One region of the Phascolarctobacterium succinatutens genome, then DNA from elsewhere that is predicted to be linked to it. Evidence: a T-box and tRNA genes for the amino acid it is inferred to sense, from the RefSeq annotation. Region 1 holds a T-box; the other holds one or more tRNA genes.
The links. A T-box is a leader RNA that pairs with one kind of tRNA and senses whether it is charged. The one in region 1 lies ahead of M5E81_RS01885 (valine--tRNA ligase), so its partner is inferred to be a tRNA-Val.
Positions count from the first base shown of each region.

Region 2: it has a tRNA-Val gene. The T-box ahead of M5E81_RS01885 (valine--tRNA ligase) is inferred to sense a tRNA for this amino acid. The anticodon was not compared.

Region 1 covers NZ_CP097284.1:384,612-400,231, forward strand. The annotation lists gene M5E81_RS01860 (DUF7724 family protein) at 106-387, shown strand; gene M5E81_RS01865 (DUF7723 family protein) at 380-616, shown strand; gene M5E81_RS01870 (DUF4160 domain-containing protein) at 600-881, shown strand; gene M5E81_RS01875 (hypothetical protein) at 1,012-1,506, shown strand; gene M5E81_RS01880 (uracil-DNA glycosylase family protein) at 1,535-2,854, shown strand; T-box leader at 2,927-3,139, shown strand; gene M5E81_RS01885 (valine--tRNA ligase) at 3,181-5,835, shown strand; gene M5E81_RS01890 (ISLre2 family transposase) at 6,223-7,644, shown strand; gene M5E81_RS01895 (DUF805 domain-containing protein) at 7,821-8,624, shown strand; gene M5E81_RS01900 (bifunctional folylpolyglutamate synthase/dihydrofolate synthase) at 8,798-10,102, shown strand; gene M5E81_RS01905 (O-antigen ligase family protein) at 10,613-11,974, shown strand; gene M5E81_RS01910 (hypothetical protein) at 12,440-13,048, shown strand; gene M5E81_RS01915 (ISLre2 family transposase) at 13,268-14,689, shown strand; gene polA (DNA polymerase I) at 14,887-15,620, shown strand, end outside.
Region 2 covers NZ_CP097284.1:2,241,435-2,257,054, forward strand. The annotation lists gene serS (serine--tRNA ligase) at 1-650, opposite strand, end outside; gene M5E81_RS10785 (NAD(P)/FAD-dependent oxidoreductase) at 729-1,601, opposite strand; tRNA gene M5E81_RS10790 (tRNA-Lys) at 1,774-1,849, shown strand; tRNA gene M5E81_RS10795 (tRNA-Glu) at 1,855-1,929, shown strand; tRNA gene M5E81_RS10800 (tRNA-Val) at 1,935-2,010, shown strand; tRNA gene M5E81_RS10805 (tRNA-Asp) at 2,043-2,119, shown strand; tRNA gene M5E81_RS10810 (tRNA-Phe) at 2,124-2,199, shown strand; gene M5E81_RS10815 (hypothetical protein) at 2,295-2,501, shown strand; gene M5E81_RS10820 (heavy-metal-associated domain-containing protein) at 2,575-2,781, opposite strand; gene M5E81_RS10825 (heavy metal translocating P-type ATPase) at 2,801-5,059, opposite strand; gene M5E81_RS10830 (winged helix-turn-helix transcriptional regulator) at 5,280-5,669, shown strand; gene panD (aspartate 1-decarboxylase) at 5,871-6,254, opposite strand; gene panC (pantoate--beta-alanine ligase) at 6,256-7,110, opposite strand; gene panB (3-methyl-2-oxobutanoate hydroxymethyltransferase) at 7,142-7,981, opposite strand; gene M5E81_RS10850 (Rossmann-like and DUF2520 domain-containing protein) at 7,974-8,822, opposite strand; gene M5E81_RS10855 (tautomerase family protein) at 9,147-9,362, shown strand; gene bioD (dethiobiotin synthase) at 9,592-10,275, shown strand; gene bioA (adenosylmethionine--8-amino-7-oxononanoate transaminase) at 10,442-11,797, shown strand; gene M5E81_RS10870 (hypothetical protein) at 11,809-12,294, shown strand; gene M5E81_RS10875 (IS4 family transposase) at 12,647-14,032, shown strand; gene bioF (8-amino-7-oxononanoate synthase) at 14,130-15,620, shown strand, end outside.

The sequences.
Region 1 (15,620 bases):
TACAGTAAACTGACGCGGCCTTGAAGTGGTAAATAGTTATCAAAAAGTTATTCGTGTGATATAATTTGAGTAGAGCTGATCAGCAATTTATGAGGTGGTGAAAATATGGAGAACAAAGATACAGCTTATTTGAGCAACAAAGATGGGTTTACGACTTTTTCTTATGGTGGTTATGATTTTCGTTTTAAAACATCAGATAGGTTAGTGAAATATTTAAAAGTTAAAGAATGGGATGCTCCATATGGATACATTGTTGTTGATTGTTTGCACGAAAAGTTAGGTGTGGTTGAAGACTATATTGATTTGCTTCCCATGCTGGATAACTTATATTTTAATGCTAAGAAATTTTTAGCGCCGATAAAAAAAGTGGAGGTGCGTTATGGCTGATGTTCAAAAATTAGCAGATGCTGCTGAGGTTATCGTTCAAGGATATGCGTTTATTGATAGGGGCGAGGGTGTAACTGTTATAAATTTGCATAAGCCTGATCATGCTGCTTATTTCTATAATCATGAGCTTGTAGAAACTAATATGGATGATATCGAAGCGTATAAAGTCAACAAGCTTTATCAGGCTAATGTGAAGTATATGGAGAAGGATTATGCCAAAGTACTTTGATTTTAAAGTTTGCGGATATTATCTTTATTTTACAAATAAGTGCATTATTGAATGTATGCATGTACATGCTAGTGATAAAAGACTTTCAGAAGCGGGTTCAGCAAAGTTTATTGTAAAAGGTAACGGCGATACAGAACTGATGAAGCAAGGTACGTTAAATGATTTGGATGTACGTAAAATACAAGGATTTATCAAAGAACATTATGTAGAAATGTATGACTTGTGGTCAGCATGGAGTGATAATGGATATTATAGGGGAAAGTAATAATATGCCTTTGATTTGGGAGATGGCTAGGGAGAAAGAGCTTGGGGTAGCTGTGCCGTTTTTGCCATAACGTGTGTAGTATAATGCAAATTAAGATGAATTAAAAATATTCTTGTTGGAGGTATAGTTCATGTCAGGAATAGGTCCGTGTTTAATTTTTCTTTTTTTAGCGCCAATTATATTCGTTGCGTTGATTGCATTCGATTCTGCTAAGAAAATGAAGCCTGAGCAAGATAATTCTTCTATTTGTGATAATACTAGAGCAACTGAGCTTCCTAGCTCTAGTCCTATTGCCAAAACAGATGCTTATGCTGTGTCTGCTTTGAAGAAAGATCGCTATAATCCTAATAATAAAGAAACTCGTGCTTTAGAATTTAATAGAATATTAAGTGAAAATAATAATGAGAGTAAGCGTGTAGCTAAAAAACAAAAAGATTATAGCTTAGTTAATGATGCGTATTATAAAGCTTATAACGAAGTGGAATCAATGATGACAGATTATAATGCAGCTAAAGAAATTACTAATAATCGTGCGGATTTAGCTACTTTTGAAGATGGCTATCATTTTGATAATTATGCTGAAGATTTTAAACAGGACACTGACAGCGATAATGAGAATTATTGACGTAATATAAGTTTTGGAGGTTAAGGGTATGTCTGACACAAATAACCCTAACAACTTTGAATTTCCATTTCAAAAGAAGCATATTAATGCTTGCTCTGGTGTTGAAGAATTATTGCCTCTGTGGAAATTAGCACATAAATGCGAAGTTAATACAGACTATATTACCGGAAATGTACCTGGTTATGCTTTTTTACCTGATGGGATAATTAACGAAGAAAGTTTTGCTAAAAGTTCGCCAAGAATTTTGTTTATTGCTAAAGAAGCTTATTGGTATGGTGAACACGATGATGATAAAGCGGCTACTAAAAATGCTGAAACTGTTATGTTTTGGCATCGCAGGGTAGCTTATGGTGAAGTGCCGGAAACGATTTTCTCTAAGCGTCTTGCTATGCTGGCTAATGCTATTTTTAATGATGATTTTAAGACGATAAATAAAGACCATACCGCTTTGCGTTCTGTCGCAGTTATAAATTTGAATAAGCGTGGAGGGTTTGTTGGTTGCGTATGGAAAACTTTAGAGGAATATGTAAAACGGTATGCTGAATTTATCAGCCAAGAGATAGAATTAATTTCTCCTGAATTAATAGTGTGTTGTGGAGATGGAGTACGCTGGCTGTTAGAAAATTATATTCGATTAGATAAGCAAATCAATGTTATTTCATTGTACCACCCTAGCTGTTGGAGTATTAGCGATGAAAAATATCTTCAGATGCTGCAAAAAGCTCTTGCAGGTAATGTTGTAAGTGATAGTGAAACTCTTTCCGTTATAGAAAATGCAATTGAAAGTGAAAATAAAAACCTTTCTGCTGATAAAGATATAATTGAAAGCGAAAATGTCGAACTTCCTGCTACGAAAAATGTAATTGAAAAAGAAGATTCGGCTAGAAGTACTTATATGAAGATGTATGGTGCTGGGACTACATTCCAATTTAACAAAAAAGCAAATGTTTATTATGATACGTTAGCACACAGTCCGCAAAACTATCCATATATAGCTTTATATACGGATAAGGCAGTAAGAGCTATAGGTAAGGTGAATGCTGTTATTGTAACTGAATTTGCAGATAATGTATTACTGTATCGTGCTGAACAGGGTGAAATAACAGATGAACGTAAGCAGACGATACTTGAAGCTATAGAGGATGGTAAAAAGTATGGTTACAATTTGCTTAGATGTCCGCATAAATACTTTTTTGTTGAGCAATTTTTCCAGACGGAATATAAAAAGACTTCGTATGGTGGAGCGCGATTTGTTAAAGTGTTTGATTTAAACAAATTGCTGGGAATTGATGAATTGCCTTCAACAGAAGAAATAGCCAATATACTTGCTGAAAAAACATGGGAGTGAGAATAATTGCTTTATTTCTCCTCTTGACAATCCCACCTGTTCCTTGCTAAGATATAGAGTATAACAAAATATCTACAGGCAAGGAACGAGAGGCTTATCTCCGTAAAGCCACTAAAGAGAAGCAGCGGTTGGTGCAAGCTGTGTGGCGGTGAGGTGAGTGTAGCTCGGGAGCTGTTTTGCTGAACATTGCAGTAGGCAAAAACGTGCGCACACGTTACGTGCATTGAGTGCCTTGTGCAAAAAGCATGAGGAAGATAGGTGGTACCACGATTATTCGCCCTGTCCGTAAAGGACAGGGCTTGTTTATTTTAAGGAGGAATTTTTTTATGTGTGAAGAGCATAATATCCCTAAGGTTTATGATCCTGCTTCCGTAGAGAAGAAATGGTATAAATTCTGGGAAGAGCATCGTTATTTTCATGCCGAAGTAGAAGAGGGCAAGGACGCCTTTAGTATTGTTATCCCCCCACCGAACATCACCGGTCAGCTGCATATGGGCCATGCGCTGGATAATACTCTGCAGGATATTTTAATCCGCTGGCACCGCATGATGGGCCACAACACCCTGTGGATGCCCGGCTACGACCATGCAGGCCTGGCAACCCAGATTAAGGTTGAAGAGGTTATCAAAAAAGAGGAAGGTAAGACTCGTTACGACCTGGGCCGCGAAGAGTTCCTGAAACGCGTTTGGGAATGGAAGGAGCAATACGGCGACCGCATTATCAACCAGCTGAAGCATCTGGGCGTTTCCTGCGACTGGGAGCGTAAGCGCTTCACTATGGATGAGGGCTGCTCCAAGGCTGTTCGCGAGGTTTTCTGCACTCTGTTTGAAAAGGGCCTGATTTACAAAGGCACCCGTATCACCAACTGGTGCGTAAACTGCAACACCGCACTGAGCGATATTGAGGTTGAGCATAAGGATGACCCGGGCCATCTCTGGTACATCAACTACCCGGTAGTTGAAGAAGAAGGCCGCAGCCTGATGATTGCTACCACCCGTCCGGAAACTCTGCCCGGCGATACTGCTGTAGCAGTTAACCCGGAAGACCCGCGTTATGGCGATTTGGTTGGCAAAACCCTGCGTCTGCCGACTACCGACAGAATTATTCCTATTATCGCCGACAGCTATGTTGATACCAAATTCGGTACCGGCGCTGTAAAAATTACTCCATCCCATGATCCTAACGACTATGAGATGGGTATCCGCCACAACCTGCCGAGCATCGTTGTTATCGGCATGGACGGCATTATGACTAAAGAAGCAGGCAAGTACGAAGGCATGACTCGTGAGGAATGCCGTAAGGCGATTGTTGCCGATTTGAAGGCTGACGGTTATCTGGTTAAGGTTGAAGAGCATTCCCATGCTGTTGGTCACTGCCAACGCTGCGGCCATGCTGTTGAATCTCAGGTTTCCACCCAATGGTTCGTTAAGATGGAGCCTTTGGTTAAGGCTGCTGTTGATTGCGTTGAAGACGGTCGTACTCAGTTCGTACCGGAACGCTTCACCAAAACCTATACCGGCTGGATGGATAACATCCGTGACTGGTGTATTTCCCGTCAGATTTGGTGGGGCCACCGCATTCCTGTATGGTACTGCGATGACTGCGGCGAAATGAGCGCCAGCCGTACCGATTTGACTGTCTGCCCGAAATGCGGCAGCGCACATATCCATCAGGACGAGGATGCACTGGACACCTGGTTCAGCTCCGCTCTGTGGCCGTTCTCTACCATGGGCTGGCCGGATAAAACTCCGCTGCTGAAGCAATTCTATCCGACAAGCGTACTCGTAACCGGTTACGATATCATCTTCTTCTGGGTTGCACGTATGCTGATTATGGGTATGGAATTCATGCATGAGATTCCGTTCGACAAGGTATTTATCCATGGTCTGGTTCGCGACAGCCAGGGCCGCAAGATGTCCAAATCCCTTGGCAACGGCATCGACCCGCTGGAGGTTATTGACCAATACGGCGCTGATACCCTGCGCTTTATGCTGATTACCGGCAACACCCCGGGCAACGATATGCGTTTCTACTGGGAGCGCGTTGAGGCAACCCGTAACTTTGCCAACAAGATCTGGAACGCTTCCCGTTTCGCTCTGATGAACATGGAAGGCTACGATGCCAACGCTAAGCTGGCTCCGTATACTCTGGCAGATAAATGGATTCTTTCCCGTCTGCAGCACACCGCTAAGAGCGTTACCGAAATGCTGGAGAAGTTCGAGCTTGGCGAAGCAGGCCGCATGATTTACGACTTCATCTGGGGCGAGGTTTGCGACTGGTACATCGAGCTTGCTAAACCGCGTCTGTATAATAAAGAAAACGCCGAAGAGCGTGCAACCGCACAGCATGTTCTGGCAACCGTACTGACCAGCGCTATGCAACTGCTGCATCCGTACATGCCGTTCATCACCGAGGAAATTTACCAATGCCTGCCGCATGAAGCAGAAAGCATTATGATTTCCAAGTGGCCTGAGGCTGACGAAGCTCTGATGGACGACGAGGCTGAGCGTCTGATGGGCGCAATTATGGAAAGCATTAAGGCTATCCGTAACATGCGTGCAGAAGTAAACGTACCGCCCGGAAAGAAGGTTCCGGCAACCATGCTGGCTGCTGCCGACCTGAAGGACGGCATTGAGGCTAACGCCGACTACATACACCTGATGGGCGCTATCAGCGAGCTGACTGTGCTGGCTGACAATGCTGCTAAACCGGAAAATGCTATGGCTGCAGTTGTAGCAGGCATTGAGGTTTATCTGCCGCTGGCAGGCCTGATTGATGTCGAGAAGGAAAATGCCCGCCTGAATAAAGAGCTGGCTGCTATCGACAAGGAGCTGAGCCGTGTTGAAGGTAAGCTGGGCAACGCCGGCTTCCTGGCTAAAGCACCTGAGGCTGTTATCGAAAAAGAGAAGGCTAAGGCTGAAGAGCTGAACGGTAAAAAGGCTGCGATTAACGAGCGCCTGGAATACCTGAAGACTCTCTGATAAAACCGTACAAACCGTACAAACCGTACAAAACCGTACAAAACCGTACACCCCCTTGCCACACAAGGATTTGGGGCTGTACGGTTTTTGCATGTGTACGGTATGGAGTTGGCGGATATTAAAATGTCCTCATGAAAATGTAGTGAGTACCTCAAAATAGGCTCATGAAATTGTAATAAATGCCAAAAATATCCTCATGAAATTGTTGTCAGTACCCAGAAATAGGCTCATTTTTTGTTGAAGGAGTATTTGCGCAGCTTTGGCAAGTAGGCCTGGCTAGCGTAAAGTTTTTGTAGGAAAAACGGGAAATAAAAATAAAAGAGAACACCAAATTGTGTTATGATTAAGTGACCAAACAAAAACAAATACACAATGGAGGTGTTCTCTTTGCATACTAGTATACAACGTTTTGTCGCATTTGGCACTTATAATTTGCAAAAAGCTATTGAAAAATTTATTTCCCATCCGGAAGACATAGCTAGCTTTGTTAACGATGTTCAACAAGAAGTTCTGAAGTTTGGTCTGGATATTATTTCTGAGACGTTGGAGGATTGCAACCAATTCCTCGTAGAAAGTGAAGCAAGAAAGCAGAAATGGCATGTAGTTCGTACTGACTTGAAGCAGCTACTTACTTCCATGGGACCAATTATATTTCATAAAACTCTATTTAAACATAAGGCAACTGGCAAGAGCGAGTATCTTTTAGATAAATATCTAAAGATAGAGAGCCATGAACGTATTAGTGAGGACGCCAAGGCATGTATCCTTAAAGAAGCTTCTCAGACCTCTTACCGGAAAGCAGGTGAAAACGCCAGCATTCTGGATATGGTGAGCAAACAGGCCGTTATGGACATAGTCCATGAGTTGCATTTCCCCAAAGAGAAATATAGCGGGGAGAAAAAGGTAGTAAAATACCTTTATGTAGATGCTGACGAGGACCATATTGCATTACAGAAGGCAGGAGAATTGCATTCTACAATTACCAAAATGGTATATGTCTACGAAGGCATAGAGTCTGAATATCCTGGAAGCAAACGCAGGAGATTAGTAAATCCACACTACTTCTGTGGCCTATATTCAGGCAAGGAGAATAAAAGGTTATGGGTACAAGTATATAGATATATTGAACAACATTATGATTTAGATAAGATAAAAAGAATTTATATAAATGCGGATGGAGGTATGTGGATAAAAACAGCCTTGTCACACCTAGATAAGTCTAAATATGTTTTGGATGGTTTTCATCTTAACCAAACCCTGTTTAGGATGACAGCATGCCTTAAAGGAGCAGCAGGAGACGCAAGAAGTAGAATTTGTTCTCTGATTGCAGCAGGAAAACCAAAAGAATTGCAGAAATTAGTAAAGAAAATAGCAGAAGGAACGGATACCAAAGCGGATGAGAAGAGGCTATTGGATGGTCTAGATTATCTTCTGAATAATTTCAAAGCTGCCCAAGCTAGATTAAGTAGGGCCAAAGGACTGGTGGCATGCAGCGCAGAAGGGCATGTGAGCCATGTATTGAGCGCTAGAATGAGTAGTAGGCCAATGGCGTGGAGTTTGGTAGGTGCTGATGCAATGGCAAGGCTCAGAGCATACAGCTTGAACGGCGGAAAGATGATAGATCTTGTTAGATTCCAAAAGAAGCCTATTGAAATCGAAGAAGATGAGATTTGCTTTACACCACAACAAATGATTGCTTTTGAAAACAAAGCTCGCAGACCCTATGGTAAATATTTTGATGGAATTCAGTGTGGAGTAAGCTCCCAGACCATTAAAAAGATGTGGTTCCAACACCAAGTTAGACTTTGAGAATGCTTGGCGGCCCTTGAATGGTATGCCAAGCTCGAATAACTTAATTAGTAAGACAAAATTGGTGGAGTCTGTCCTTTTGATTCCTACAGTAAACTGACGCGGCCGTACGCTTTTTACTCTCTTGAATTGCAGTGCTTCTTGGGTTACAATAAAAGAAAAAGGGGGCGATGAAAATGGCTAAATTCTGTACTAATTGCGGAAGTGAAATTAAACCAGGTACCAAATTTTGCGAGAATTGCGGACAAAAGCTGGAGCAGGAGCAAAAGCCGCAGGAGGGAGCAGGCGGAATTGCCGCGGCTGCCGGAGCTGCTGATGCAGCCGGTGCTGCTTCTGGTGCCGATGCAAGCTATAAAAAAAGCATTTGCGACAGCCATGATAATTTTGAGTCGGGAGCTAAGGCTGATGCTGCGCAGGTAAATCATAATACCGATGGTCAGGCAAATACCTATAATAATTTTGCTGCTGATAATCAGCAAAAGTTTGCGGATGAACGTTTTGGCAGCAATGATGATAACGGTTCTGCCGCTTATAATACACCGCCGAGAGCAGGCAAGAAGTTTTTGAATCTTGGCGAAGGCCTGGACCTGCTGTTTAAGGACAGCAGTGCGGATAAGGAAGCTGTTTTCAAGGAGCTGTTCTTTACGTCTGAGGGACGCTTGAACCGCAAGTCATATATTTACAGAAGCTTTTTCCTGTCAATTGTGCTTTTTGTAGTGCAGGGAATTTGGTCCTTTGCAGCCGATACTTTCGGCGCTCTGGATCTTCTCTTTTCGATTGTCGCTTTTGTGCTTGGTATATTCCAGCTGGCAGCTAATATTATGATGGGCGTGCGCCGCTTGCATGATTTGGATAAATGCGGCTGGTGGATGCTGCTTTTGATTGTGCCGCTGGTTAACCTTTTCTTCTGCCTTTATCTTCTGTTCTTCAAGGGAACGGAGGGGCCGAACCAATACGGGGACGACCCTTTACAGCAGTAGGCTTGCATTGGCAGCTAAAAGCTGCTATATATAATGTATAAGTATTTCGCTTAGCAAAATAGTCGCTCGTCCTTGGGGACGCAGCGGCTATTTTTGTGCTTTTCGCAAGACGCAGTGCGCAAAACTATGTTATAATAAACTGTTAGTTAATTATTAATGGAGGCGTAAGCACAATGAATTATACAGAAAGCCTGGCATATTTAGACAGCCTGGGCAAATTTGGCATTAAGCTCGGTATGGAGCGTATTGAAGGACTTTTGCGTGAGCTGGGAAACCCGGAGCAAAAGATTAAAACAGTGCATGTAACCGGCACTAACGGTAAAGGCTCTGTTACCAGCATGATTACGAGTATTCTGCTGGCAGCAAACCTGAAGGTGGGCAAGTTTACTTCCCCGCATCTGGTGAAGTACAACGAACGCATTAACCTCAACGGCAAGGATATCAGCGACGAGGATTTTGCTATGGCAATTACTGCGGTAAAGGTTGCTGCTGACAGCGTTGTCAAAAAGGGCGTCTGCGAGCAGCCGACGCAGTTTGAGATTTTGACGGCTGCAGCGTTTTTATATTTTTATCTGCAGAAGGTTGATTACGCCGTTATTGAGGTAGGCATGGGCGGCCTGTGGGATTCCACCAACGTAATTACGCCGGTGGTCAGCGTTATTACCAATGTTGCGCTGGACCATACCGACCGCTGCGGCAAAACGCTGGAGCGCATTGCTATGCAGAAGGCAGGCATTATCAAGGAGAAGGTGCCTCTGGTTACCGCTGCCGAGGGCAATGAAGCTCTTGGTCCTATTGTAAGCCTGGCTATGTTTAAGGAAGCGCCTGTTTATCTTTACGGCAAGGCTTTTCACGGCACGGAGGTAAAAAGCTCGATGGAGGGCCAGGCCTTTACGCTGCATGCAGGCGATTTTTATCATTCCGATTATGAAATCAAGCTGCCGGGCGAGCATCAGATTAAGAATACGAGCGTAGCTATTGTGGCTGCCAAGCTGGTGAGCAAGCAGGATGACCGCATTAACGAGCTGGCGCTGCATGTGGGCGTGGCCAATACCGTTTGGCCGGGACGTTTGGAGCGCATTCACAAGAACCCGGATATTATTCTGGACGGTGCGCATAACCCTGACGGTGCCAAGGCTCTGCGTAATGCTTTGGATAAATATTATCCCGGCAAGCAGGTGCAGTTTGTCTTTGGTATGATGGGGGACAAGGATATGAGCGGTGTTATCAAAACGCTGATTAATCAGGATGATGTTGTTTATACCGTGCGTGCCGATGAGGGTGCGCGTGCTGCGGAGGCTGCGGATTTGGCGAAGCTGGTGGGCAGCAATGCTGTGGCGGAGGCTAATCTTGCTACGGCGTATGATGCTGCTATCCGCGGGGCAGGCACTGACGGTGTTGTATGTGTTTGCGGCAGCCTGTATCTGGTGGGCGAGTTTAAGAAGATGCTGCTGGCGGATAAATGTAGAATGAACTGAAGGCGATATTGAGGTTTATTGACTTCGGGAACGAGTATCTGCGTCGCAATTAAATATCGTTCCAGTCAGAAGCAATTTTCCCGTGCCTGAGGGCACAACGCAAATTTCGTGTGGAACCAGGACGAAGCTTCGGTAAAATTTGTCAGATAGTAACAATATGTTACGTCCCCTCGCTTAGCGGTTCGTGTCAAACCAATCAGCTGCGCTCTTTGAGCTTGCTTCTTGGGACACTATCGCATGGCGCGCATGAGCCAATCAGCATCGTCCTGCGGACTCGCTTCTTGGATGCGCCCGCATATGGTTCCGGACACTCATTTGCTAAAATTGCTATTCCTTACACGATATATTAATTGCTCGTTAAGGCTGTTTGCTAACCTTCTTGCCTGCCCCTCGGGGAAGGTGCCGAGCGTAGCGAGGCGGAAGGTGGCGTATCTGCGTCGCAATTAAATATTGCGCTACGATATATTAATGGCTTGTTTAAGAAAATAGAATCTTTTGTTAGGGTGTATCATGACAAAACTGGCAAATTATCTCGAAAATAAAATATGGTATATGCTGCTGTTTACTGTGGCGGTTATTCCACTGGAACAGGAATTTACCTCCTTCTGTGTGGCGATGACCTTTATTGGTGCTGTGATTGTAGCGCATGTTAAGGGACTCCCGCAGCAGGAAAATGTGCTGAAGCCGTGGCAGCAGGGAGCGTTTTATCTTCTTTTGCTGATATCGGTTGGTTCGGTATATTTTTCCTTGGACAGATTTTTGTCCTTCTGGAATCTTATCTATGTTGTAGGCCAGTATGCGGCACTGTTTTTTGTGCTATTGCGTTACGGCCGCAGCAGTGAGCAGGACAGGGCGCATCTGACTGCCTGCGAGGCTGAGCCGCTGACGCAAAGTGAGGCCTGGAAAAATGCTGACGTCAAGCAAAGGCTTGCGCTTGTGTGGCAGCGCTTCGGCACTTTGCCGCGTCCTTTGCAGCTCATCAGTGCTTTTTTAGGTGTATCGCTGTTGGTGAGCGCCATCGGTATTGCGCAGAAGATTTTCGGCGTTACGGCCGAGGGCATCTGGGTGGACCCGGCGCAGTTCCCTGATTTGAAGGTGCGTGTTTTCTCTACGCTGGTTAACCCCAATATCCTGGCAGGCTATCTGGTGCTGGTTGTGGCTTACAGTACAGCATTTTTCAATCAGACGAAGGCGTATAAAAAATGGCGTCTGACGTTTCTTATTACAGGACTTTTGGCAGCAGTCTGCCTGCTTTATACATATTCACGCGGCAACTGGGTAGCCTGCGCTGTGATGCTGCTGGCGTTCTGCGTGCTGTTCTGCCGTAAGGCTTTTATTCCTGTCCTTGGCGGCGGGGCGGCGGCTCTGGCGCTTGGCGGTCAGGCGGTGCTACAGCGTCTGGAATCTATTCGCGGCGGTTATGGCGGTGATACCTCGATTGCTCTGCGCATGGCTTATTTGAAGAGCACCAAGTGGATTATCGAGGAATTTCCTTTGGGAGTAGGCTGGTACGGCTATCGCTTTGTTTATCCTACATATAATTTCTATCTGGCGGACAAGAACGTTATCATGTACCACTGCCACAATATCTTCTTGAATATCTGGGCGGAGCTGGGTGCGCATGGTCTGCTGATTTTTCTTGTTATCTGGTTCGGAATTTTTCTGCCTGCAGGCTGGAAGCTGGCATATCATGGACGCAGCTTGTGGCTGAAGGCTATGGGACGAGGTTATGTGCTGGCAACAGTAGGCATTATTATTGGCGGATTGACTGACCATGTTTATTTCAATACTCAGATGGGATTGTTATTTTGGACTTTGGGTGGCCTGACTTTGCTATGTGCCGGAATCAATAAATGCTCAGACGAGGAATAAAAAATGCTCATTAAAAAGGCATCCTGAGAATCATATGAATAACGATTAGATATAATCCAAAAAAAGTTGCATAATTTTCAAAAATACTAGACAAAAACGCTGTATTATGGTATAATTATGTATAAAGAAAGTGGTTTTTAAAACTGCTCTGAGAACGGAAAAATTTATTACGGCTATTTGTGATATGTGAAGCTCAAATAGCCGTAAAAAATAGCGATAAATTTTGCGAATAAAGAAAAGAATCTGAATAAAGAGAATTATGAATTTATACTAGGGGTAGTATAAATAGATAACTTCTATAATCAGGGAAAGGAGAGTAGCCTTAAAAGGCATGGGGAGAAGATAAGTATATAATCTATTATTTAAGGAAGGGATGATGCAATGTATAAGTGCAAAGATGCAAGCACTAGGGAAATCATTGCTTTTCAAAAAACTTATTGTGAGAGCCTGGCGGCAGCCATAGGAATGAACAATAAGTTTCGTATTCAGGTGGAGTCTTACGAGGAGCTGCCGCCATGGAGTTTTGTTTATAATGCTGATGGCAGCGATCGCTTTTTGAAGGATGATATAATTATGCTTAAGGTGTGCGATTTGGAAAAGAGAATTGCCTATTATCCGGTTTTTCCCGAAAAAAGGGGCCTTAAACTGCTCCAATGCTGGGAAATGGCAGTGCCGCCGAAGCTGACTGCATTTGAGAAGGAAGGTGAAACGGAAGGCAATATACATCGTGCCAACCAAAGCTTGCGTAATCTTATTGCCTTTGCCCGTTTGTTTATGCTGTCGCAAAGCCGTTGGCATAAGCCCATGGCTTATAGCTTTAATAATATTATTTCACAATTATACCTTGTTCCGGAGTCGGATGTTGCTCCGGAAACAATTAAGCTCATTAATGATGTAATCGGCAAATATATCAGGGATAATTCTCAGGAGCATTATATTAAATGTGATAATTTACAGGATTTTATAGATTATATTAAAACCAAGTATTCTCTGGTGACGTTTAAATCGGATGATTTTTCACTTTTAAGGAAAATACTGCACGACTATTATCCGGTAGAAAAAATATATTTTTAGACAGTAGCTTAGCGCAGAACTCGGCATGCAGACAGTTCTGCGCTTTTGTATTGTATGTATATCAATGCGGCAGTTTATGCCGAAGTTTAGCCTTTCTTACATTTTAGGCTAGCGTAAAGTTTTTGTAGGAAAAACGGGAAATAAAAATAAAAGAGAACACCAAATTGTGTTATGATTAAGTGACCAAACAAAAACAAATACACAATGGAGGTGTTCTCTTTGCATACTAGTATACAACGTTTTGTCGCATTTGGCACTTATAATTTGCAAAAAGCTATTGAAAAATTTATTTCCCATCCGGAAGACATAGCTAGCTTTGTTAACGATGTTCAACAAGAAGTTCTGAAGTTTGGTCTGGATATTATTTCTGAGACGTTGGAGGATTGCAACCAATTCCTCGTAGAAAGTGAAGCAAGAAAGCAGAAATGGCATGTAGTTCGTACTGACTTGAAGCAGCTACTTACTTCCATGGGACCAATTATATTTCATAAAACTCTATTTAAACATAAGGCAACTGGCAAGAGCGAGTATCTTTTAGATAAATATCTAAAGATAGAGAGCCATGAACGTATTAGTGAGGACGCCAAGGCATGTATCCTTAAAGAAGCTTCTCAGACCTCTTACCGGAAAGCAGGTGAAAACGCCAGCATTCTGGATATGGTGAGCAAACAGGCCGTTATGGACATAGTCCATGAGTTGCATTTCCCCAAAGAGAAATATAGCGGGGAGAAAAAGGTAGTAAAATACCTTTATGTAGATGCTGACGAGGACCATATTGCATTACAGAAGGCAGGAGAATTGCATTCTACAATTACCAAAATGGTATATGTCTACGAAGGCATAGAGTCTGAATATCCTGGAAGCAAACGCAGGAGATTAGTAAATCCACACTACTTCTGTGGCCTATATTCAGGCAAGGAGAATAAAAGGTTATGGGTACAAGTATATAGATATATTGAACAACATTATGATTTAGATAAGATAAAAAGAATTTATATAAATGCGGATGGAGGTATGTGGATAAAAACAGCCTTGTCACACCTAGATAAGTCTAAATATGTTTTGGATGGTTTTCATCTTAACCAAACCCTGTTTAGGATGACAGCATGCCTTAAAGGAGCAGCAGGAGACGCAAGAAGTAGAATTTGTTCTCTGATTGCAGCAGGAAAACCAAAAGAATTGCAGAAATTAGTAAAGAAAATAGCAGAAGGAACGGATACCAAAGCGGATGAGAAGAGGCTATTGGATGGTCTAGATTATCTTCTGAATAATTTCAAAGCTGCCCAAGCTAGATTAAGTAGGGCCAAAGGACTGGTGGCATGCAGCGCAGAAGGGCATGTGAGCCATGTATTGAGCGCTAGAATGAGTAGTAGGCCAATGGCGTGGAGTTTGGTAGGTGCTGATGCAATGGCAAGGCTCAGAGCATACAGCTTGAACGGCGGAAAGATGATAGATCTTGTTAGATTCCAAAAGAAGCCTATTGAAATCGAAGAAGATGAGATTTGCTTTACACCACAACAAATGATTGCTTTTGAAAACAAAGCTCGCAGACCCTATGGTAAATATTTTGATGGAATTCAGTGTGGAGTAAGCTCCCAGACCATTAAAAAGATGTGGTTCCAACACCAAGTTAGACTTTGAGAATGCTTGGCGGCCCTTGAATGGTATGCCAAGCTCGAATAACTTAATTAGTAAGACAAAATTGGTGGAGTCTGTCCTTTTGATTCCTACAGTAAACTGACGCGGCCACATTTTAGTTACATATTTTCTTGCCTCGCTATGATATAATAATTACATTAATGTTTATTCTATGTGAGCGGCATAGAGGAGGAGCAGTTATGGCAGATAAATTTTTAGTAATAGATGGCAGCAGCTTAATACATAGAGCGTTTTTTGCTTTGCCGCCGCTGACTACGCGTCAGGGTATCCATACGGGAGCAGTGTACGGACTGTGCAATATGCTGCTGAAGCTTTTGGATGAGGTGAAGCCTCGTTATATGGCGGTTGCCTTTGATAAATCGCGCAAAACATTCCGCAGCAAGCTGTATGCGGAATATAAGGCGCAGCGTAAGCCTACTCCGAGCGAACTGAGCGAGCAGTTTCCTTTGGCGATGAAGGTTTTGGAATGCATGGGAATACGCACGCTGGAGCTGGATGATTATGAGGCCGATGATATTATCGGTACTTTTGCCGTGCAGGCACCGCCGGAGGTTTATGTTATCATTGTTACCGGTGACCGCGATGAGTTGCAGCTTATTGATAAGCGCACCAAGGTTTTTTATACCAAGCGCGGCATCAGCGATATTCAAGTTTTTGATGAGGCAGAATTTGCCGCCAATTACGAGGGCCTGCAGCCTAAGCAGCTGATTGAGCTGAAGGGCCTGATGGGCGATACCTCGGATAATATTCCCGGCGTTCCGGGCGTAGGTCCTAAAACAGCGATGAAGTTGATTAAGGAATACGGTAATGTGGAAACGGTGCTGGAGAATATCGAAAAGGTTTCCGGCAAATCGTTAAAGACGAAGCTGACGGACAACAAGGAATCTGCCTTACTGTCGAAGCAGCTGGCAAC
Region 2 (15,620 bases), 490 kb from region 1:
ATATCCTCGGCAAATTTCGGCAGTTGGCCGGTGCCCTGCATGCTTGCACCGTTAACGATGAACGGCGGGAAGAATTCGGTATAACCATGCTTTCTGGTGTGTACATCCAGGAAGAAGTTGATAACGGCACGCTCCAGACGGGAGCCCATGCCACGATAGAATACATAACGTGCACCGCTAACCTTAACGCCACGTTCGAAATCCAGAATGCCCAGGTTTTCACCGATATCCCAGTGAGCCTTAGGTTCAAAATCAAATTTGGTCGGTTCGCCCCAGGTGCGGATAACCGGGTTGCAGGTATCATCTTTGCCTACGGGAACATCTTCTGCGGGAACGTTAGGAATAGTCAGCAGAATGCTTTTGATTTTTTCTTCAATTTCTTTCAGTTCCTTGTCATCTGCAGCAATTTTATCGCCGAGAGCACGAACTGCAGCCATCTGCTCAGCAGCATCCTGACCGGCTTTTTTCAGCTTGCCGATCTCCTGAGATGCAGTGTTGCGTTCTTTTTTCAGTGCTTCTACCTGTTGGGTAATTTCACGACGTTGTTTATCCAGTTCCAGGAATTCAGTCAAATCAAGGCTGCCATTACGGCTTTTTACAGCCTCTTCGACCAGCTTCGGATTTTCGCGGACGAATTTTAAATCTAACATAATATAGCCTCCAAATAATTTATCATAACTTATATTGTAGCATAAATCCCGTCGGGATAAAAGATTTTACTGCAATTTTTAATAGTCAATTCCCTCATCGCGACGTGCAAGATAGCGGATTGCCGAAAGAGCAGCCTTTTGTCCCTGACCGGCAGCACGGTTTACCTGCCAAGGCTGACCTGTGCAGTCACCGCCGGCAAAAACGCCTTCAATATTTGTTTGCGCCTGATCATCAACATAAATGCTGCGGCCGCGTATTTCCAGGCCCGGCAGGAAGCTGTTAAGCGGGTCGCTGGCACGGAACACAAAGGCAGCCTTAACGCTGTAAAAATCATCGCCTGCACGCAAGCCGGTAACCTTGTCGGTACCGGTAATTTCTGTCGGCTTATCCAGCACTACGGTAATATTTTTCTTTTTAGGCGGAACAAAGCCGGTATACAGCGGGAAGAAGAATACATGCTCGCACTGGTCTGCCAGATATTCAACCTCTTCCAGAGCATCAGGTACTGTAGCAATAGCAGCCACGGACTTGCCCTTATATTTATCAGCATCAACAACAGCGCAGTAGCTTACGCCCTTACCCAAAAATTCCTTTTCACCGGGGAAAAGGGTAGAGCGGGAAATACCGGTTGCCAATACTACGGAATCCGCAGAATATTCACCATGCGGAGTACCCAGCATAAAGCCTTCGCCTACCTCACGCAAAGAAATAATTTTGGCCTCAATAATATCTACTTCCATCTGCTTGAGATGATTTACAAAAATATCCATAAGCGCAGTACCGGAAATATCGGGTATACCCATATAATCTGTAATCTGCGCTACACTACGCAGACGGGGGCTGAAGCCATGGGCTTCAAACAGAACAACCTTACGTCCCTTGCTGGCTGCAGTAATCGCTGCAGATACGCCGGCAGGACCACCACCAATAACGGCAATATCGTAATCCATAAGTCTATCCTCCGTACAAAAAATTTAGAACCTACTATAACACTTTAATTGTATGCTTTTCTAGATGCATAGTCAAATGTTTTTATGCTTCCGGAGATTTTTTAAGTTTTTTTGAAAAAAGTGCTTGACATTTTCCTGCATATAGAGTATTATAATCAAGTAACGTGACCACGGCCCATTAGCTCAGTTGGTAGAGCACCTGACTCTTAATCAGGGTGTCGTAGGTTCGAGGCCTACATGGGTCACCACATTTGGCCGGTTGGTCAAGCGGTTAAGACACCGCCCTTTCACGGCGGTATCGGGGGTTCGATTCCCCCACCGGTCACCAAATACGGGCGCTTAGCTCAGCTGGGAGAGCGTCTGCCTTACAAGCAGAATGTCAGCGGTTCGATCCCGTTAGCGCCCACCATTTTTTTGCCCATTTTGCCTCAATATTGTAATGGCCCGGTGGTTCAGTTGGTTAGAATGCCGCCCTGTCACGGCGGAGGTCGTGGGTTCGAGTCCCATCCGGGTCGCCATTACGCCTCGGTAGCTCAGTTGGTAGAGCAAAGGACTGAAAATCCTTGTGTCCACAGTTCGATTCTGTGCTGAGGCACCAATCCAAAAACAGCACCTGCTATTGCGGGTGTTTTTTTATTATATGTATATCTATATCTGCTTAAACACATTTTTTAGCCAGCAAGGAGTGTTATCATGTTTGAAAAATTTTTCCATGAAGTAACCGGTCCCTACATCTGGGGTCTGATTCTGCTTTTATCCCTGCGTGCCATCTTCTCTTCCGTGCGCAAAAAGGATTATCCGCACGCTGCTGCTTTTATCGTCGTAGCCATTGCTGCCGCATTTATGACAGCAAGCGCACTTGACATGCTTCCGCCTGCTATAGCAGAAATATTTGCATAAGAAAAAGGCCGCTGCGCAGCGACCTTTTTACAAACTTAAACGCCGCTTTACGCGGCGTTTTTTGTGCTTATTTTCAGTTGATGCCGGTTACATCAAAGCCGGTATCCTCAACAGCAGCCTTCAAAACTGCATCATCCAGGCCTGTGCCCTCAACAACCGCATTATTGTTTTCCAAGGAAACAACAACACTTGTTACACCTGCTACAGCAGAAAGTGCTTCCTTAACGGCGCCAACACAATGCTGGCAATGCATACCTTCGATAGCAATAGTCCTAGTCATAATAAAATCTCCTTTGCAATTACAATTTTATAAAACGCAGTCTTAGTGCGTTAGTAACAACAGAAACACTGCTGCAGCTCATCGCTGCCGCTGCAATCAGCGGATTCAGCAGCCAGCCGAAGGCAGTATAAAATACACCTGCAGCAAACGGAATACCGACAGCATTATAAATAAAGGCCCAGAAAAGATTTTCCTTGATATTGGTCATCACGCTGCGGCTTAAGCAAATTGCCTTCGCCACATCCAACAAGTCGCTTTTAATCAAAACCATATCAGCAGCTTCAATCGCAATATCCGTGCCGGCACCGATAGCGATACCTACATCGGCACGCGCCAACGCCGGCGCATCGTTAATGCCGTCGCCTACCATGGCGACAATATGACCTTCCTGCTGCAGCTTGCGTACCACCGCTTCCTTATCCTGCGGCAGCACCTGAGCAACAGCCTCATCAACGCCTACCTGTGTGCGAATCGCCTCCGCCGTCGCCCGGTTATCACCTGTTACCATCAGCACACGCAGGCCCATTGCCTGCAGCTTGCCGATAGCCTCCCTGCTCGTAGCCTTTACGGTATCGGCAACAGCAATACAGCCTAAAAGCTCGCCTGCACGGACAAAATATAACGGGGTTTTTCCCTGAGCCGCCAGCTTGTCATACCGTTCCATCAAACTGCTGACATCAACATTCAACGCCTCCAGCAGCTTGAGATTGCCTGCCGCACATTCAGCTCCCGCAAGCTCCGCTGTAACACCCTGACCAGGGATTTGCTTATAATTGCCGGCTTCCGGCAAAACAAGCTGCTTTGCTTCAGCAGCAGCAACAATAGCTTCACCCAACGGATGCTCCGACAGCTTTTCCAGTCCTGTGGCAAAGGCCAGCAATTCATTTTCCGTAATCTTTATAGGTAAAATATCCGTCACCACCGGCTTGCCCGCTGTAATCGTACCTGTTTTGTCTAAGATAACGGTATCAATCTTATGCGCTGTTTCCAACGCTGTTGCCGATTTAATCAGAATGCCGCTCTTGGCACCACGCCCCGTTCCTACCATAATCGCTGTCGGTGTTGCCAATCCCAAAGCACAGGGGCAGGAAATGACGAGCACCGAAATAGCTATCGTCAGTGCAAAGTGCCAGCTTGCGCCCAGCGCCAGCCAGACAACCGCCGCAAGCACGGCAATGCCTATAACGGCAGGCACAAAATAGCCGCTCACCTTATCAGCTAGCTTGGCAATAGGCGCTTTAGAAGATGTTGCCTCATCCACCAGCGCAATAATCTTCGCTAAAGCAGTATCAGCGCCAATCGCAGTCGCTTCCATCTTAAAGTAACCGCTTCTGTTAATAGTGCCGCCGATAACCTTGTCACCGATTGTTTTATCTACCGGCAGGCTTTCACCCGTCAGCGCACTTTCGTCCAGGGCAGCGCTGCCCTCAATAATTTTGCCGTCCACGGGCACGGACGCACCACTTTTTACAATCAGCACATCGCCCGTAACTACCTCCTCTACAGGAATTTCTCCCTGCAGACCGTGACGCTCGACAAGCGCCGTCTTCGGCGTAAGATTCATCAGCGCCTTAATCGCATCAGAGGTGTGGCTCTTTGCCCGCGCCTCCATAAACTTGCCGACAGTTACAAGTGCCAAAATTACGGCACTCGCTTCAAAATATAAAGCATCGGCAAAGCCCGGCAGCAAATCAAGACGGTTATGTCCAAAGGCATACGCCATGCCAAATACGGAATACAAACCATAAATAAACGATGCACCGCTGCCTACGGCAATCAGGGAATCCATATTAGGCGCACCGCTTAAAAGATTGCGCACACCGTGGATAAAATACTTGCGGTCGATAAAGAGCACCGGAATACACCACAGCATCTGCAGCAAAGCGTTAATCAGCTCGTTTTCCTGCCCCAGAATAAAGCTTGGCAGCGGCCAGCCCCACATGCGCCCCATGTGCTGATAAAAGACAAGACCGGCAAAAATCAGCGAGCCGATAAGACGCTGGCGCATCTCCTCCATCTCCTGTGCCGCCGTATCCTGCTGAGGTACCGGTGCTGCAACATTTGCAGCATGCACTTTCGCGCCAAAACCCAGCTTTTCAATGCGGGCGATAATTGCTTTTTCATCCACAACACTTTCGTCAAAGGTAACGTGTGCATTATTTTTCAGCAGATTAACGCTCATCTGCTCTACACCCTGCATCCTGTTGACAACCTTTTCGATGCGCGAAGAGCAGGCACTGCAGCTCATGCCCGTTATATCAAGTAACTGTTTTTTCATCGTGACTCCTTTCGCTTGCTATCTGTTTGACGTAAAAATTTTTATCTGCTATTATTATAGCAAACGCTATCTTTATTTCAAGAACGCACTATTTAGGTAGATAGTATGTAAAAAGATACTGTAAAGATATATAATTTTTGCTGCGCAAGGCAGACATATGATTTTTTCATAACATCATTATATCTTAATCACCTTGCTCTTTGCAGAAAGGAAACTCCAAATGAAAGACACTATTAACGTCAACTGTCCCGTTGCCGCCACGCTGCAGCTTATCGGCGGCAAATATAAAGCATTGCTCCTGTGGCATCTGTCCGGCAAAATTTTGCGCTTCAACGAGCTGCGCCGCCTCGTCCCCGAGGCAACACCCAAAATGCTCACCCAGCAATTACGCGAGCTGGAAGGTGACGGCTTGATTGCGCGCAAGGTGTACGCCGTCGTGCCACCTAAGGTTGAGTATAGCCTGACGCCGCGGGGCGAAAGCCTCTTTCCTATTCTGCAGGCCATGTACGCCTGGGGCAGCAAGCTTTTAGAGGGCGAAGGCATCTGCCCGGAATGCTCCATGAAGCCTGTGGAAGCAGAACATTGCTGCTGCCACGATAAAAACAAATAGAAACGAAAAACTTCGGTAGAACGATTATATTTAGCGTTCTACCGAAGTTTTTTATTTGCTGTTCTTTTCGAAAAATATGCAACTTCTTATTACTATCCGAAATCGCTTGATACTTCATAAATTCAGCAAACCGCCAACACAAAAAGCACGCTGCAGCCTGCGCCAAGCGCAAGCCGCAACGTGCTCATATAATGCTTATAATCAGCCGATTTCTGCTTCCTTTTCAGTACCGCGAACGTTGATTGGATGGTTGTTTTCGTCAACCATTACAACCTTCGGTACATAAGTTTTAGCTTCTTCCTCGGTCATAAGGCTGTAAGCGATGATGATAACAGTATCACCAACCAGAACCTTACGTGCAGCAGCACCGTTCAGGCAGATAACACCGCTGCCACGCTCACCGGCGATAACATATGTTTCCAGACGGTTACCGTTGTTGTTGTCAACGATTTGTACACGCTCTCCCGGAAGAATACCGGACAGCTCCAGCAGCTCGCTGTCGATAGTAATGCTGCCCATATATTCCAGATTAGCCTGGGTTACGGTAGCGCGATGAATTTTGCCATGGTGCATAGTATAAAGCATATTATTTCTCCTCCAAAACTACATTATCAATCAGACGTGTGGTGCCGAATTTAACAGCTACAGCCAGCAGGTTGCTGCCTGCCATCGGAGCTGCTACAGGTTTCAATTCCGGCAGTGCATAAATTTCAACATAATCAATATCAGACATGGACTCTTCTTTAATGGAAGCGGTAACAGCCGCAGTAATCTTAGCAGCGTCACGCTCACCTGCTTCGTACTGCTCCTTAGCAGCCTTCAGGCTACGGCTCAGTACCAGAGCTGCTTTGCGCTCTGCTTCATTCAGATAGGTGTTGCGGGAGCTCTTTGCCAAACCGTCAGCTTCGCGGACAATCGGCATAATGCGCAGCTGGATATTGAAGAACAGGTCTTTTACCATGCGCTTCAGAACCTCAACCTGTTGTGCGTCCTTCTGGCCGAAGTAAGCACGGTCAGGTTGTGCCAGGTTGAACAGCTTGGTAACAACGGTAGTTACACCGCGGAAGTGAATCGGACGGGTACGGCCGCACAGAACCTTGGTAATATCACCGGTTACTTCTACCCATGTTGCATCTTCGCTCGGATACATTTCCTTCGGAGCCGGAGCGAAAACTACGTTAGCGCCCATGCTTTCTGCCAGCTTGCAGTCTGCTTCCAGAGTACGCGGATAAGCGTCCAGATCTTCGTTAGGACCGAATTGAGTCGGGTTTACGAAAACGCTGACTACAACAAAGTCATTTTCCATGTTAGCTGCTTTAATCAGGGATGCATGGCCTTCATGCAAAGCGCCCATAGTAGGCACCAGGCCGATGGTCAACCCCTGAGCTTTAGCTGCTGCAACCTCTTCGCGCAGCTCTGCAACTGTATGTACTAATTTCATTTTGAATTACCTCACTTTATTTATGAAAGTATTAATATAATTTTTCTAAAACAGCATCGTCAATCTTAAAGGTATGCTCAGGAGCAGGGAAGGTTCTTGCCTTAACATCGGCAATATATTCCTTTACTGCTTCTACGGTAGTATCATGCAGATTAGCATACTTCTTAACAAATTTCGGGCAGAAGCCGGTGGAAACTCCCAAAAGGTCATTGCATACGAGCACCTGACCGTCGCAGCCGTTGCCGGCACCTATACCGATGGTAGCCATGGTTTTCAGCTCGCTGGTTACCTTAGCAGCCAGTGCGGCCGGAACGCATTCCAGCACGCAGGCAAAAGCACCTGCAGCCTCCAAAGCCTTGGCATCATCAATCATTTTTTGTGCAGCGGAAATATCCTTGCCCTGTACCTTGAAGCCGCCCAGCTGATTTACAGATTGCGGAGTCAGACCGATATGAGCACATACCGGAATGCCGGCCTGTGTCAGACGCTCTACGAGAGGTACTACCTCAGAGCCGCCCTCCAGCTTAACTGCAGTGCAGCCTGTTTCCTTCAGGAAACGTGCCGCATTATACATTGCGTCAACAATGCTTGCCTGATAGCTCATAAACGGCATATCGCCAACTACTAAAGCAGTGCTGTTGCCACGCATAACAGCCTTGGTATGATGAATCATTTCATCCATCGTTACTGGGACTGTGGAATTATATCCTAAAATTACGTTACCCAGGGAATCACCTACAAGAATCATATCTACGCCTGCTTCGTTCACGTTGCGGGACATTGCTACGTCGTAAGCGGTTATCATCGTGATAGGTTCGCCATTTTGCTTCATTTCCTTAATCGTTGCGACTGTTACTTGTTTGTTAGCCATAATATCCTCCAAGCAAATTTCTCAGCTCATCAGCTGCATTTTCGTCAATAGTGCCATTAGCAAGGGCCAGCGAGGTTGTCGCCAGGCCCAGAGAGCAATAGGCAGGAATTACATCTGCCGGTAAGGCAGCAAGATGTTTCGCTACCGTGCTGACATCACCGCGGGCAATTGGTCCCGTCAGGACCGCTGCAGGATTTTGCGTAGCCTGCAAATTAGCCGTTGTGCCTTTGAACAAGGGAAGCAGTGCTTCCCAGGCAGCTTCATTGCTGCCGGTCCAGCGCGCCATCAGCTGCGCCGCCATAGCCTCCACCGCTACGGCGTAGTTAGAGCAGATACACGCTGCCGCATGGTAGGCCGCACGTTCTTCAGCAGGAACACTGAACGCTTTGCCGCCAAAAAGCTCAACGAGCTTTTTGCCTGCGTCCTGCGCTTCGCTGTCACCGTCCAACGCCATATACACACCTGCAAGCTTTGTATTGCCGCCGGCAAAGCTTTGCAGCGGATGCAGGCTGCCTACGTGTGCGCCCAGCTGAGCAAGCGGAGCCAAAGGCTCCAATCCCACACTGCCGCTCACATGCAGTACAACCTTAGCCGCCGGTGTCACGCTTTGCGCTAGCTCCTCCGCTACCGTACCAATTAACCGGTCCGGTACGGTAAGCAACAACACGTCCGCTGCCTGCCACAGCTTCGCGTTATCCGTCGCCGGTACACCAAACTGCTGTGCCAGCTGTGCGCTGTGCTGCTCAGATGCAGCCGTAATGCCGACCAGCACGCCTGCTTCACGCAAGCTTGCAGCCAGACGGCTGCCAACGCGGCCACCGCCAATAATACCAACCTTCAAGATTGCCCTCCCTTCTGACCACAGGAGACGCTGTGCAAATTCAAGGCTATGGAATTGCCGATTAATGCCGAAGCATATAAAAAAGCGCATTCCGGTACGGAATGCGCATAGTTAGCCTGTTTGCGTCTTCGTCCCGGTCTTATAGATCCAAGCGAGTATTGATTTAAAAATTTTTCAGAAGTAAGCTTTACTGTTAACTGCTCCAGCTCATCCTAAATGCTACTGTGCATCAGTAAATTTTACCGCACTTATAATAGCATAGAAACGCGCAGTTTGCAAGCAAAATATGCTATAATGAAAGAAAAACGCAAGGAGGTCATCAGCATGCCCTATGTAAACATCAAAATCACCAAAGAAGGTAACGTTACACCTGAGCAGAAGCGTGCTCTCATCGAAGGCGCAACCAATCTTCTGCATGACGTTCTAGGCAAAAACAAATCTACCACCGTTGTCACCATCGACGAGGTTGATACAGATAACTGGGGCATCGGCGGCATACCGGTAACCGAAATCCGTAAAAACGCAGCAGCAAAAAAATAATTTTTTCCTTTTTATTAAGATGATTCTTCGTTAACCACAAAATAAGCAAAGATTGACAGTTATAACCACAAAATATGGCTGTCAATCTTTTTTTATGCCCAACCGACATGGTTAACCATACTATTTTGCTAGGTTGACATTAAAATCTTCACAGCGTATACTTAAGCTATAACAAAGTTAACCGTATAGAATTTTAAGTTAACCAAAATAAATTACGAAGGTGAAAATTATGAGTAAAGGTCTTTTCATTACAGCAATCGGTACAGATATCGGTAAAACATACGTTACCGGCCTGCTTGTTAAACGCTTACGCGATGCAGGCGTCAACGCAGGCTATTACAAAGCAGCGCTGAGCGGCGCCGAAGAACAGCCTGACGGCACCTGGCTGCCGGGCGACGCAGTCTTTGTTGCTAAAACCGCCAACATCCCGGAAAAACCGGAAAACCTTGTTTCCTACATTTATAAGGAAGCAGTTTCTCCGCATCTGGCAGCACTGCGCGAGGGCAATCCCGTAGAAATGGAAAAGATTGAAGCTGATTATCAGGCTTCCCTTGCCAAATATGATTACGTTACCATGGAAGGCAGCGGCGGCATCATCTGCCCCATCCGTTGGGACGAAGAGCACATCCTGCTCGAGGACATCATCAAGAAGCTTGATTTGGGCGTATTGGTAATCTCCAACGCAGCGCTCGGTTCCATCAACAACTGCGTACTGACCATCTCTTACCTCAAGCAGAAAGACATTCCCGTCCGCGGCATCATCCTTAACAACTACGACGGCAGCAACTTCATGCAGGCCGACAACAAGCGTATGATGGAAGAAATTACAGCGGTCCCCGTACTTGCCTGCGTACCGCCGAATGCCAGCGAGCTGGATATTGATGTAGAAGTGCTTAAAGGATTATATAAATAAAAATCAACAGCCCCCTTTAGTCTCGCTAAAGCTCGACAGTTCCCCCGAGGGGGAACTAAGAAAGTTCGACCGCAGATCTTGCCTGCCCCTACGGGGAAAGTGCCGAATAACGTGAGGCGGAAGGGGGAATAAACAATAATGACACAAAACTCAGGAGGAAGAAAAAATGAACGATAGAGTAGCAGATTTACAAAAAAGAGATTTAGCCCACATCTGGCATCCCTGTTCCCAAATGAAGGACTACGAAACCTTACGTCCTATCATCGTTGACCACGCTAAAGGCCCCTACCTCTACGCAGCCGACGGCACCGAATATCTTGATATCATCAGCAGCTGGTGGTGTAACCTTTTAGGTCACTGCAATCCCAAAATCAACGCCGCCATCAAAGAGCAGATTGAACAATTAGAGCACGTTATCTTCGTTAACTTCACCCACGAGCCTGCTATTAAGCTGTGCGAAGAGCTGGTTGATGTTCTCCCCAAAGGCCTGAACAAATTCAACTTCGCCGACAACGGCTCCTCTTCCGTAGAAATCGCACTGAAAATCGCTTTCCAATATCAGCTGCAGACCGGTCACCCGGAAAAACAGCGCTTCATGTGCCTCAGCGAAGGTTATCACGGTGAAACCATCGGCGCTCTTTCCGTAGGCAGCATGGACCTGTTCGCACAGATGTATAAACCCATGATGATGAACAACATCCATGTAAAGGCACCTGATTGCTACCGTTGCCCGTTTGCCAAAGACCGCGAGCATTGCCAATGCGAATGCTTCAAATTTGCTGAGGAAGAATTTGCCAAACACGCAAAAGAAACCGCTGCAATTATCGTTGAGCCTATCGTGCAAGGCTGCGCAGGCATGCGTATCTATCCGCCTCTCTACCTGCAAAAGCTGCGTAAGCTCTGTGATGAGTACGGCGTACTGCTGATTGCCGACGAAATTGCTACCGGCTTCGGCAGAACCGGCAAAATGTTCGCCTGCAACCATGCGGGAATCACTCCTGATATCATGACCATCAGTAAGGCACTCACCGGCGGTTATCTGCCGATGGCTATTGTCTGCACCACAGACAAAATTTACGATGCCTTCTATGACGATTACAACAAAGGCAAGCAGTTCATGCACAGCCACACCTATGCCGGTAACCCTATCGGCTGCGCTACCGCCCTTGCTGTACTTAAGATTATGAAGGAAGAAAAAATTCTCGAGCATGCTGCGGAAAAAGCAACATATTTCCACAATGCGCTCATGGATACCTTCGGCGCTCATAAAAACATCGGTGAAATCCGTCATATCGGCCTGATTAACGCTATGGAGCTTGTTACCGATAAGGATAAGAAAATCGGCTTCGACGGCGACCTGCGTATAGGCTACGAAATTTATAAAAAAGCACTTACCCACGGTCTGTTGCTGCGTCCTCTGGGTAACGTCATCTACTTCAACCCGCCGCTGAATATCGAAAATAAAGATCTGGATAAGGCTATAGCACTGGCTAAACAGTCTATGGATGAGGTTTTAAAGTAAGGAGCAAATAAATGAAAGATTTGAGTATGAAAGAGCTGACTACTATCGCTTTGTTAGGTGTCTTGATTCTGATTTCAGGTTCTTTTAAAATCCCTTCGCCAATTGCCGGTGGCGAATTCCAGTTATCTGCACCAATCGCCGTACTCATCTGCGCCTGCTTCGGCTTTAAACGCTACATTATCGCAGGTATCCTTGCCAGTATGCTGGGAATGATGCTCGGCATGCACAACATCATCAACGTACTTGTACAGATGGTATTCCGCGTTGTTGCCGGTGGCACCATGGCCCTGCTCGGAACTAATCTGCTTACTGTTGCTGTCAGCGGCCCGCTCGGAACCTTCGCTGCCCGCCTCGTACTGTGGCAGGTTACCGGTGTAAACTGGATGGTACTCACCGCCGCAGCCTTACCCGGTATGATTTTTACCGCAGTTGCTGCCGGTGCATTCTATAAGCCCGCAAAACAGCTGCTTACCAAAGTTGCTTTGCTCAGAGGCTGATAAATAGTTTAGAGAAGCCCCCTTTAGTCTCGCTAACGCTTGACAGTTCCCCCAAGGGGAACTAAGAAAGTTCGACCGCAGATCTTGCCTGCCCCTTGCACTCTTCGAGTATAACACGACCAACATTTTTCATTACATGAAAAATGGGTCTTAGTATAGGGAAGGTGCCGAACATAGTGAGGCGAAAGGGGGCAATTTTTAACACTTAATTCATAAACTCAAACTTCGCAGGTAAAAATCCCCTGCACCCCTTGAAAGTCCAGGCTTTGTAAACAGAAAAATAGCATGAGTCTTGCCAGTTTGGTATAATTATGTTGGCTCAAAAACATACCAAGCACCGGAGGCTCATGCTATGAAAAGTATATCACAAACCACCCAGCAGATGGAATCCATCTCGAAGAAAACTTCGGCGTTCTTCCGTCGTTATCATGTCGGCCAGATTCTGCGCGCGGCCAACGCTTGCAAGCTCAAAGGATTTTCCTCCATTCTCGTTTTCCTCGTGCTCGTAAGCATCATCTTCGAGAACCGCTCGCTCTATATGCAGCGCCGACTTCACGAGGATTCGCTGCCGTTCGGCAAGGACACGGCTTACCGCTTCTTGAACTCCTGCCACACGAACTGGCGCAAGTTCACGCTGCTTCTTGCGGCGCGGATCATCAACGAAACCATCAAGCCGCTGACGGATGCCGGCCGGCGTTGTGCCATCGTCGTCGACGATTCGCTCTTCAGCCGCTCGCGTTCCAAGCGCGTGGAACTCTTGGCGAACGTCTACGACCATGTGAGCCGCCGCTATACGAAGGGCTTCCGCCTGCTCGTCCTCGGCTGGACGGACGGGAACACGTTCCTGCCACTCACGTTCTGCCTTCTTTCAACCTCGAAGGAAAAGAACCGGCTCAATGAGGCCAGCGCATCCGTCGATGCAAGAAGCAACGGCGGAAAGCAGCGCAAGCTCGCGCAGATGGAAGCGCCAGCCGTCGTCCTCAATTTGTTGCAGGAGGTCAAGGCGACAGGAATCCCCGCGCAGTACGTCCTCTTCGACACATGGTTCTGCTCGCCGTCGTCGCTGAAAGCCATCCATGACCTCGGCTATGACGTCACCGCTATGGCAAAGAAGAGCAAGAAGGTGCGCTACCCCTGCGAAGGGAAGATCTCGAACGTCAAGGCCATCTACAAGGAACACAAGAAACGCCGCGGACGCTCGCGTTACCTCCTGTCCGTCGATGCTGTCGCGACGAAACAGGGAGAATCCCTCGTGCCTGTGCGATTGGTCTTCGTGCGGAACCGCAACAAGCGGAAGGATTATCTCGTCCTCGTCACGACAGACCTCTCGCTTTCGGAGGAAGAAGTCATCCAGCTCTACGGGAAGCGCTGGGGCATCGAGGTGTTCTTCAAAGCGTGCAAGTCCTACCTGCGGCTCGGCAAGGATTGTCGTTCCGTCTCCTACGATGCGATGACGGCGCATGTCGCCGTCGTCTGCACACGATATATGCTCCTGGCTGTCGAGGAACGTGAGAACACGGATGGGCGAAGCCTCGGCGAGCTCTTCTATCTGGGGCTTGATGAGCTTCCGGACTTGAAGTACATGGAAGCGCTTCGCCTCGTGTTGCAGGAGTTTGCGGAGCAGCTTCGGGCAGAATATCCGTCAGAAGTCTTGCTGGTCGAATCGCTCTTGGAACGATTCCTGAACGATCTGCCCGCTCTTTGGATGAGTCGTCTGCGTGCACAGAAGTGTGCGTGAATGGCTTTCGACATTCAGTTCAAGCTGATTTATCAAGGCATACGGGATGTTTTCCGTGTGCGAAGTTTGAGTTCATAAATACAAAGGAGATTTCCCTATGCCTTTATACAGCATCAAAATGCGCGCATCCAAAGGTGATTTACATGTCAGCGGCGCAGAACGCATTATCCCGCAAGCCGATATCAGCAGCGCTGTCAGCGCACTTACCGAGCGCGCTCTGCATCACGGCCTCGGCCGAGCAGACTTCATCAACGTCAAAATGGAAGAGGTCGCACCGGAAAAGCTGCAATATCTCGACGCTCTGCCTGTCAGCAAACGTCCTGCCGACACAGTAGAGGAAACCTATAAAATCATGAAGAAAATGCTCTGCGAGCTGGGATTGGAAGCCAAGGCAGATGCATTAATCGACCTTCTGCGTCACAACCATCCTATACGCGGTGCAGTTCTCTATGACGTCGCCACAAACTCCAGACTTGAACCCGACCACGAGCGAGGCATCCGCGTAACCTATATGGATGCCGAAGGAGCAACGAGCAACTGTAGCGGTAAAAACCATTTCCGTGAAGCCATCGTATTGGCTACCAAAGTTGTTAACGCCCCCGGCATCATCGCCGAGCTGTGCCTTTCCGATGATCCCGATTACCTCGTCGGCTACCTAGCTTCCTTAAAGCATGGTTATGTACGCCTCATGCCGATGAAGGAAATGGGCAATCCGCACGGTGGCCGTGTATTTATCTTTGACAGCACCAAGGCTAAGGCCGAGGATGCTATCAATTACCTGGAAAAGCAGCGTGTACTTGTACGCGGACTGCCAGTTGAAAAGCCTGCTAATCCAAACCCGGAGCAGATTTTTGCTGACGAGCTGAAACAGCTTAAGGAGCAGAATCTTTACCGCTCCCTGCGCACCATGGACAGTGAGCAGAGTAAATACATTGAAATGCAGGGACGCAAGGTTTTAATGCTGGCCTCCAACAGCTATCTTGATTTGGCAGCAGATACCCGCGTTAAGCAAGCCGCTGCCGAAGCTGCGCTTCAATGGGGTGCAGGCAGCGGCGGCAGCCGTCTGACTACCGGCAATACCGCACTGCACGAAGCACTCGAAAGCAAGCTGGCACAGTTCAAGGGTACGGAAGCAGCATTAGTATTCAACACCGGTTACATGGCCAACGTCGGCATTATTTCCGCCCTCTGCAACAGTGAAAGCGTTATCTTCAGTGACGAATACAATCACGCCAGCATCATCGACGGCGCACGTCTTTCCAAAGCGCGCATCGTTGTCTATAAGCACAATGATATGCAGGACCTGGAAGCGAAAATCCTTGCTACCCCCTGCAGCAGGGGATTGATTGTCAGCGACGCAGTTTTCAGTATGGACGGTGATATCGTCGACCTGCCTGCTCTCGTCGCACTCGGCCAAAAGTATCATCTGCTCACGATGATTGACGAAGCACATGCCACCGGCGTTATCGGCAAAACCGGTCACGGTACTGTTGAGCATTTCGGCAATACCGTTCGCCCTGACATTCTCATGGGTACGCTCAGCAAAGCACTCGGCGCCGAAGGCGGTTACGCCTGCGCCAGCAAGGTA